One region of the Nonomuraea sp. NPDC059023 genome, then DNA from elsewhere that is predicted to be linked to it. Evidence: riboswitches for the same ligand, from Rfam matches in the RefSeq annotation. Region 1 holds a riboswitch; each other region holds the start of a gene.
The links. Region 1 has a riboswitch for cyclic di-AMP ahead of ACFWYW_RS39195 (D-alanyl-D-alanine carboxypeptidase family protein). Riboswitches for the same ligand answer to the same signal wherever they lie in the genome.
Positions count from the first base shown of each region.

Region 2: another riboswitch for cyclic di-AMP. It lies ahead of ACFWYW_RS07385 (C40 family peptidase); the one in region 1 lies ahead of ACFWYW_RS39195 (D-alanyl-D-alanine carboxypeptidase family protein).
Region 3: another riboswitch for cyclic di-AMP. It lies ahead of ACFWYW_RS16215 (hypothetical protein); the one in region 1 lies ahead of ACFWYW_RS39195 (D-alanyl-D-alanine carboxypeptidase family protein).
Region 4: another riboswitch for cyclic di-AMP. It lies ahead of ACFWYW_RS49120 (NlpC/P60 family protein); the one in region 1 lies ahead of ACFWYW_RS39195 (D-alanyl-D-alanine carboxypeptidase family protein).

Region 1 covers NZ_JBHYIO010000029.1:93,785-95,972, reverse strand. Annotated here, with positions in the region: gene ACFWYW_RS39195 (D-alanyl-D-alanine carboxypeptidase family protein) at 233-1,147, opposite strand; cyclic di-AMP (ydaO/yuaA leader) riboswitch at 1,160-1,303, opposite strand; gene ACFWYW_RS39190 (TetR/AcrR family transcriptional regulator) at 1,446-2,057, opposite strand; gene ACFWYW_RS39185 (tannase/feruloyl esterase family alpha/beta hydrolase) at 2,162-2,188, shown strand, end outside.
Region 2 covers NZ_JBHYIO010000003.1:310,861-313,048, forward strand. Annotated here, with positions in the region: gene ACFWYW_RS07380 (hypothetical protein) at 1-543, opposite strand, end outside; gene ACFWYW_RS07385 (C40 family peptidase) at 613-1,089, opposite strand; cyclic di-AMP (ydaO/yuaA leader) riboswitch at 1,154-1,317, opposite strand; gene ACFWYW_RS07390 (class I SAM-dependent methyltransferase) at 1,571-2,188, opposite strand, start outside.
Region 3 covers NZ_JBHYIO010000008.1:133,873-136,060, reverse strand. Annotated here, with positions in the region: gene ACFWYW_RS16220 (alpha/beta fold hydrolase) at 1-150, opposite strand, end outside; gene ACFWYW_RS16215 (hypothetical protein) at 191-1,039, opposite strand; cyclic di-AMP (ydaO/yuaA leader) riboswitch at 1,224-1,361, opposite strand; gene ACFWYW_RS16210 (DUF5302 domain-containing protein) at 1,526-1,726, opposite strand; gene ACFWYW_RS16205 (aldo/keto reductase) at 1,799-2,188, opposite strand, start outside.
Region 4 covers NZ_JBHYIO010000044.1:82,919-85,106, forward strand. Annotated here, with positions in the region: gene ACFWYW_RS49120 (NlpC/P60 family protein) at 1-904, opposite strand, end outside; cyclic di-AMP (ydaO/yuaA leader) riboswitch at 910-1,058, opposite strand; gene ACFWYW_RS49125 (amino-acid N-acetyltransferase) at 1,396-1,965, shown strand; gene ACFWYW_RS49130 (RDD family protein) at 2,051-2,188, shown strand, end outside.

The sequences.
Region 1 (2,188 bases):
GGGAATCGGGTTGGTGAACATGAACGTCCCTTCGCCATTCTGCGTGGCACACCCGGCGGGAAGGCAGCTCGCCTCGAATGAGGAAACTATACCATCCAGAAGGTATAGTAACTCATCGCTGGGGTCCGTGCCGGGGCGCGAGCTCCGGAAGTTCACGAGGGCCCGTCGGCGGCGACGCTCAGCGCGGCGTGTACGGCAATGCCGTCGGAGCCGACCGTGTTGACGGGCCTGGTCAGGGTTGTCCGCCGACCGCCCAGTCGAGCAGCCTCTGAGCGGTCTGGAAGCGGCGGGTGGAGCTGGTCTCCCCGAGAATGACGCCGGCCAGTTGCCGGCCTTCACGGTCCGCGGCGAAGGAGAGCGTGTAGCCGGCGGCCCGGGTGTAGCCGGTCTTCAGACCAACGGCGCCCGGCTTGCCGAGGAGCCGATTCGTATTCCGCCAGGAGTAGGCGCGGTGCTCCGCCGTCGCGGCCACCGAGCGATACCGGCTGGAGGCGACCTTCTTGAGCGCCTGGACGCCCAGCGCGGCCTGGGCCAGCCGCGCCTGGTCGCGTGCGGTGGAGTAGCCGCCTCCGTTGGTGGGCATCCCGTCGGCGTTGACGTAGCGCGTGTCCCGCATACCGAGCTCGCGAGCAGTGAGGTTCATCTTCGCGGTGAACGCGTCGACGCCCGGACCGTACACGCGGGCGAGCGTGTGGGCGGCGTCCGCGCCGGAAGGCAGCATCAGGGCGTACAGCAGGTTCTCCACGGTCAGCCGGTCTCCGGCGCGCAGGCCGGCCACCGAGGCACCGCCCTTCGAGGCGTAGCGAACATCCCCAGAGGTGACCTTGAGGACGTCACCCGGCTTGGCCTCCTTCAGCACGGTGTAGGCGGTCATCACCTTGGTGAGGCTGGCCACGGGCATCCGAAGATCGGCCTTCTTGCTGAAGTAGACCTTGCCGGTCTTGGTGTCGATCACGTGAGCCGCACGGCCGAGCACCGTGGGGGCGTGCGCCGCGACGTCTTGAACGTGGGAGCGGGACTCCGGCGAGTCGTCGGGCCCGACCGGAGGGGTGGCCCGCGCGGCGGTGGCGCAGGCGGTCATGGCAACGGCGGTGGCGGCGAGGCCGAGCAGCGCGCGGTTCAGCCGGTTCTTGAGATCGGTGGGCATGAAGGACTTTGCTCCTTGCTTCCATGCCGCCTACCGGGTTAGCTGACGGGTTCGGGCTGGGAAGTGCCCTACGGTCGCGGCTGAGCGAGCGTCCGATTCACCCCGATGAAGATTGGGTCCCCGGCTCCGTGGAAACGGATTCGGCGGCCGGACGTCGTCCTGCGGATTCCCCAGGAGACGCACGGTCCGGGCAATGAAACGGCAACGAACCCGTCTAGGGCCCGTCACGCAATGCCCGAGACCCTACCAAAAAGTACATATCGTGCAAACAGTACATTTCCGGCTGCGGTTGGAGGACTCACGACGGGCGGGACAGACCAAGCACGATCAGGTCGAACAGCTCCTGGAACGCCTCCGCGTTCGTCCGGCCGAGATGCTCGAGCACCTCGGGATCCTGCAGCCGGTCCAGGGCGGCGTAGATCACCTCCGCCACGAGGCGCGCGTCCGTTTCGCGGAACGCACCGCTGTCTATGCCCTCCTGGATGAGCGCGGCGGCGATGGACGTGGCGAACCGGTAGTGCTCCTCGAACAGCCGGCGGATTCCCGGCTGCCCGGCGACATCGACCGAGAACGCCCGAGCCGCGCGGGTCAGCGCCGTGCTCGCCGCGGACATGTAGGCGTGGACTCGCCCGAGCGGCTCGTCCATCGCCCTCGCCTGGGCCATCGCCTGACGGCCGACGCGCTGCAGAAGCCGGTCGACGACGAGCGCGACGAGTTCGTCCTTGCTGGGCGCCAGCTCGTAGAGGGTACGCCGCGAGCAGTGCAGCCGGGCGGCGAGCTCCTGAATCGTCAGCCGGCGAAAACCCTCCCGAAGGAAGATCTCCTCCAGCTCGGCGAGCACGTTCTCCTGCCGGCTGGTGAAGGAACGCCCGAGCGAGAGGGCGACGGGCGGTCGAGGATATCCGGTCATGCCTGCACTTTCAGGGTACTGTCTAGGGTACCAGGTACTCGAAGATAGTACCCTCTGTGTGTGGAGGCGGAATGCGCCGACCCAGCCGAACCCACGTGAGCATCATGTCGTGCCTGCCGCTGGCCGCCGCG
Region 2 (2,188 bases), on a different contig from region 1:
GGCCTCCTGGTAGGACTGTGCCAGCCGCGCGGCCCCGGGCGCGAACGCGTCAGCCCCGGGCAGTTTCCCGGGCACCCGTCCGGCACGTACCTCGGTGGCGAGTTCGGCCGCCGCCACGGGCACGGCCAGGCCCGCGTCCTTGTAGGCCACGTAGTCGGCGAACCCCTCGTACAGCCAGACCGGCAGCCCGCCGGTGCCGGCGGCGACGTGAGTCAGCTCGTGGGCGAGGACGACGTCGCGTCCGGTGGGGTTGAGTTTGGCGTAGTTCTCCGGGATCACGATGACCCTGCCGTCGTGGGCGATCGCGGCCAGGCCCTCGACCGAGCCCACGCCCGCGGTCCGCGCCGCGTGTGCCGCGTTCTCGGCGAGTTCGACGCTGGGCCGTACCGGCTGCCCGAGGATCGCCGCGACGCGCGCCGCCGCCCGCTCGGCGCGCCGCTGAAGGTCGCCGCGGTCCGCTCCCGCGTCAGGAGCCCGCTCGGGGGCGCAGCCCAGCGCGAAGACCAGGAGGGCCGCGAGCGCGGCGCGACGGCTCACGACCACGGCCCTGATGGTAGCCGGACGCGCGAAGGCCCCGTCCCGGGAGGGGACGGGGCCTTTCGGTCCGGACGACTACAGACCGGGCCGGACGGCTCCCGCGAAGGACGACTTGCGCCATCCGCTGAGCCGCTCGATGCGCACCCGCTTGCCGGAACTCGGCGAGTGGACCATCTTGCCGTTGCCGACGTACATGCCGACGTGGCCTCGACCGCGGAAGAACAGCAGGTCACCCGGCTGCAGAGACTTCCACGAGATCTTCTTCTTGATGCGCGCGTACTGGCTGTGCGTCACGCGGGGGATCTTGACTCCGGCCTTCTTCCAGGCGAACTGGACGAGACCGGAGCAGTCGAAGGCGCCGGGTCCCGTTCCGCCGTAGCGGTACGGGTCGCCGATCTGCGCCCTTGCCGCGGAGACGGCCTTGCGGGCCTTGCTCTTCTGCCGGGCAGTCGTCGACTGCGTCGCCGTCTTGGCCGAGGTGGTGGTCTTGGCCGTGGTCGCCGCCTGGGCCGCCGGGGCATGGAGGGCGAACCCTCCGGCCGTCACGGTCATGGCGAGCGCCGCGCCACCGAGAACAAGACGGGGGTTGTGCAGGGAGGTAGACAGGATTTCTCCTTGGTTCTTCCACGAACGCCTACCGGGTTAGCTGACGGATTCGGGCCTGGAAGTCGCCCTACGGCACGCTGAACGCGCCGATTCACCCCTTGATCCCGGGGGAATGGGATCGGTGGTTCCCCGGCTCCGTGCCTCCTGGCTGCACGGACTCGGCAGGTCGCGGCCCCTTGTCGGACGGGGGCGACCGGCGGATCTCTATGGGTCCTCATCGAGCCCGGACGGGGCCGATGCCGGTTCGCGGCGCCATGGCTTGTTCGCCGCGACGCCAGAACGTACTCCCGGGTTCATGACCCGGCAAAGTCCTGGCAAAGCTGTAAAGATCAGATAAAGGACCCTGTCAGGACGGGAACTCCTGCTGGACAGCGGGGTCCCGTTACTCAAATGTGACCCTCCTCACACTTGGAGCTCCAGGGGTGAGTCAGGTCCCTTCCGCCCCTCCTGTCACACGCGTCACAGCGGTCAGCCGGAAGCCGGTCGGCGTGTGCCGTACCTCTTCGATCTCCTTCAGCCGCGCGGCGTGCTCGCCGCCGAGATAGCGGAAGAGGTACGGCACGCGCCGCGTCCGCCGGATCTCGAACCGGGCGGCGATGGCGTCGAGCATGTCCCCCGCGGGCGAATGATCGACGTGCGCCTCGCGCCAGCGGGTCACCGGGTCGCGCTCGGGCCCGTCGAAGCGGCCGAGCAGGGTTCCGGCGTCGTAGAACCAGGTGGCGGCGGCCTCGTCGGCCCAGTCCCAGGCGAACTCGTCCACCACGAGCAGCCCGCCCGGCTTCAGGAGCGCGGCCGCCCGGTCGAGTGCGGCCCCCAGCGGGTGCATGTGGTGCAGCGACAGTGACAGCACGATGACGTCGAACGGGTCGTCCTCGTAGAGCGTCAGGTCGGCGCGCTTCGCGGGCACGCCCGCCGCGAGCGCCGCGGACGGGTCGAGGTCGATGGCGGTGACGTCGTGGCCGCGCGCGATCAGCGCGCCGGCCAGCGCGCCGTCGCCGCAACCGGCGTCGAGAACGCGGGCGGGAGCCGCGGGCAGCGCGGAGAG
Region 3 (2,188 bases), on a different contig from region 1:
ACCCTGCTCGGCGAGGAGCTCACAGAACTCCTCGTCCCAGTGGATGAGCTGGGCGCCGAGCCCCATGATGAGCAGCAGTGGCCGTGCTTGTGGCGAGCCGAAGCTGTCGTAGACGATCTCGATGCCGTTGACGGCCGCGCGCTGGGTCATGGGAAACAGAATCACATTCTGTTCCCCATGAGTAAAGAGGTCAGCGGTCGAACGCCTTGCGGATGCGGCCGCGGGCCAGGAACATGCCGCCGCTCAGGAGGGCCAGGGCGCTGATGAGGGCGAGGCCGCCCACACCGTTCGACTCGGTCTCGCGGGTGGTGACCGCCGCGGCCAGCTCGGCCTGCGGCGCCTTCTCCCGCTCGGAGGCCTGTGCGGAGGTCTGCTCGGGGGCCTTCTCAGGAGCCTGCTCGGGAGCCTTCTTGGCGACCTGCGCGGGAGCGGCCGGGGTCTCGGGCCTCTCGTCCTTCTTCTCGGTCTTCTCCTCCGCGGTCACGACCGGGGGCGTGGCCGGCTTGGCGTCCTTGCGGGACCAGGCGCCGGTGGAGAAGGCGACGGGGTGGTTCTTCTTGCCCACGCCGGGGCCCCACTTGGTGATGACGTACTCGATCTTGATGTGGCCCTGGCCGCCGACGCCGTCGACGGTCAGCGAGCTGGAGTTGAACTTGCCGCCGGTCAGCGAGGCGAAGGTCTTGGCGTCGAGGTCGAGCATGATGCCCCTGTTCGAGGGGACCCCGGGGCCGCGGTCGCCGACGAAGAACGGCTCCTTCTTGCCCTTGTAGATGACGTAGCCCTCGGTCAGGAGGGGCCAGCTCGGGCTGGCGGCCAGGCCCTTCTGCATGGGCTTGCCGGAGGCGGGAAGACCGGTGTCGCCGTTGCGGCCGGAGGCGTCGTCCCAGTAGTAGGAGGCGGTGGTGGAGCCCTTGAGAAGGGGCTTCTTCTCGGAGAAGTCATCCGCGTGTGCGGTTGCGCCGGTGCTGAGGGTGACCGCGCCGATGACGGCGACGGAGGCGAGCATGGTGAAAGAACGCATGCCAAAGCGGGAAGACATGAAGAAGAGAAGTCCTTTGTGCGGGGACAGGGGAAATGCGCTCGTCAAAGGGGCGTAGCCGGGCACAAAGCCGAACGGACGCTACGCGAAAGCGCGGGGGGAAAGCCTGGGGAAGGGGCCGCTCAGTAGGCGGCGGGTGAAACTACGCGGAATGGGGGTTCATCGCGGTGGTGCATGAAAAGATCAGTCCTCTCCATCGCGCCTACCGGGTTAGCTGACGGGTTCGGGCGTGGAGATGCCCTACCGACGCGTACGTCGGATTCACCCCAAGGAACATTGGTTCCCCGGTTCCCGTGGGTACGGGATTCGGCGCCAGCCGGCCGCCTCTTCCTGGTGAAGGGTCGGGTCGCCAACTGGTAACGCTTAGGACTGTAAGTGCCAAAGACGGCAAAAGCAAAACAATCGCCATGAAACGGGCGAAGATCTACCTAAGAAGGTCAAGAAAAAGGGGGGTACGGCCAAGCCGTACCCCCTCAGAACGCCGGCTCAGCCGCCGCTCTTGCGCCGGAACGAACGCTTGCTGGCAGCAGGGCCGTGTGCGCCGTGGATCTTTGACTGATCCGTGCCCCTGCCACCCGCACCCGAGTCGGAGTGCTGATTGCGCTTACGCTCCAGGGCCTCCCGGAACTTGCGCTTCATCTCGTCCTCGGGAGTTTCGCTGACTTCCGGCTCCGGTGTTTCCGCCATGAGGACCTCCTGGTGTTGGGGACCACAACAGCTTCGCACGACGGCCGACCTGACGCGAAACCGGGCACCGCGTCAGCCCAGCCTGGCCAGCTCCTCCGCGGTGAGCTCCAGGTCGGCGGCGGCCAGCGAGTCGAGGATCGTCGCCGGGCGGCTGGAGCCGGGGATCGGGATCATCACCGGGCTCCTGGCCAGCTCCCACGCCAGGCAGACCCGCTGCGGCGAGACCCCGCGCTCGGCGGCGACCTCCCCGAAGGCGGCGTGGCGGCGGCCGAGGCGGCCGACGTGGTTCATGCCCCCCAGCGGCTCCCACGGCAGGAACGCCACGCCGATCTCCTCGCAGACGTCCACCTCCGGCTCACTGCCCCGGAAGCTCGGCGAGTACTGGTTCTGCACGCTCACCAGCCGCCCGCCGAGGATCTCGTTGGCCTGCCTGATCTGGACCGGGTTGGCGTTGGAGATCCC
Region 4 (2,188 bases), on a different contig from region 1:
ACACCAGGTCACCGGGGCGCAGCTCCTCGCGGGAGATGCGGGTGCCGGCCGTCCACTGGTCGCCGGTGTAGTGCGGCAGCGAGATGCCGACCCGCTGGTAGGCCGCCATGACCAGGCCCGAGCAGTCGTAGGAGCTGGGACCCTCGGCGCCCCACACGTACGGCTTGAGCTGCTGCGTCAGCGCCCACCTGGCCGCCTCGGCCGCCTTGCCGGAGCCGGCGATCGGCAGGCTGACCCGCACCGCGCGGGTGCCCGGCCGCCCGGCCTCGCCGATGGCCCGCTGGAACAGGTCGCTCTCGACCTTCTTGACCAGCTTGCTGATCTTGTCGCGCCGGGCGTCCAGGTCCTCGACGATCTCGGTGACCTTGTCGATGCGGGTCTTCGCCTCGGACTGCGCCTTCTCGGCCAGTTCCCTGGCGCGGGTGACCTGGTTGACCTCCTCGCCCTGCTGCTGCTCCAGCGCGAAGCTGGTCGCGGCGCGGTCGAGGAAGAGCTCGGGGTCGTCGGAGGCGGCGAAGGCGAGGGCGCGGCTGAAGCCGCCCATCATGTACTCGCTCTGGGCGAGCATGCCCGCCCGCTGGCGCTTGGCGGCGAGATCGGCCTCGCTGGAGGCCAGCGTCTTCTTGGCGGCGTCGACGGCCTTCTGGGCGTCCCTGAGCTTCACACGCTGGCCGTTGAACTGCTCGCTGAGCGTCTCGATCTCCGTGTGGAGCTTCTCGGCCTGCTCCGACAGTTGCTTGAGCGACGGCTTCGGATCGGCGGCGGCGGAACCGAGAGGCGTGACGGTGAACGTCACCGCGGCTACGGCTGCCGTCAGGACGACCAGCCGCTTCTTGATGCCTGGTTCGGGAGGGCGGGCATGCTTGCCCGCGGGCTTCCCCTCACGGTTACGCGTGCGCTTCACCAACCAGCTCCTCTCATGGCCGCCTACCGGGTTAGCTGACGGGTTCGGGCCGGAGCAGCCCTACCGAGCCGTGGCTCGGATTCACCCCGGGATGGCCTGCGGCCACTGGCGGGTCCCCGGCTCCCCAGGGGAGGGGATTAGGCGTGCCGCCGCGCGTAAGAACGCGGGTGACATCGACGCTGGACACTAGTGCACTCCAGGTTCGTGCTCAACCAGAACTGCCAAGTCTGTTGAGGTTTCACAACCGAAGTGTCACGGGGGGATCACGTGCTCCGCCGTACAGGAGCGACTTTATGCGCACTTTGCGGGTGCATGGGACGTACGTGAGGTTCGGCGTCACCGAGGGAGTCATTGCTCGTCACTGGCTATTCGCCTGGTGGTTGAGGGGGCGATGGCTGTTGTCGGGCATGCTCGTCCACTGGGTGAGATGGTTGAGGAAGTAGGCGGGCAAATAGGGGGCAGCCGTAATTGCGTCTGTACTCTGAAGTGCCATGGAACAGGTCGCCGAACGGGCGGTACCCGACATCGAGGTCGTCGTGAGGCGGGCTCGCACGCCGGATGTCCGGACGATCAGGCGCCTGGTCGACACTTATGCCGGAGCCGGGCCGCGCCTGCTGGAAAAAGCCACGGTCACTCTTTACGAGGACGTCCAGGAGTTCTGGGTGGCTGAGCGTGGCGGGCAGGTCGTCGGATGCGGTGCCCTGCACGTGTTGTGGGAGGACCTCGCCGAGATTCGCACCGTGGCCGTCGATCCCGACGCCCGCGGTCTCGGAGTTGGGGGCCAAATCGTTACCGCTTTGATCGGAACGGCCCGCGAACTCGGGCTGCGGCGGGTGTTCTGCCTGACATTCGCGGTAGATTTCTTCGCCGCGCATGGGTTCCGCCCGATCCAGGGCACGCCGGTATCTCCCGAGGTCTACGCCGAGCTGCTCGCCTCCTATGACGAGGGCGTAGCCGAGTTCCTCGACTTGGAGCACGTCAAGCCCAACACCCTGGGCAACACCAGGATGCTGCTCCACCTGCCGTCGTTTGACTCGGACCTCGACCAAAGGGAAAGGTGATTGTAGATACCTATGTCGATACGTTGGGCAGCGAAGGCATGTGTCCTGACATGTGCCACATGCACACTCGAAGCGAGGTGACACGGTGAGCACCGGACAGCCGCCGTATCCACAGGACGACCCCGGCGACAACTCCGGGACTCCCGAATACGGACAGCACAACGCGGGCCACGCACAGGGCGAGCCCGACCCGGACGTGACCGTTGTGGGTTACCGCCAAGAC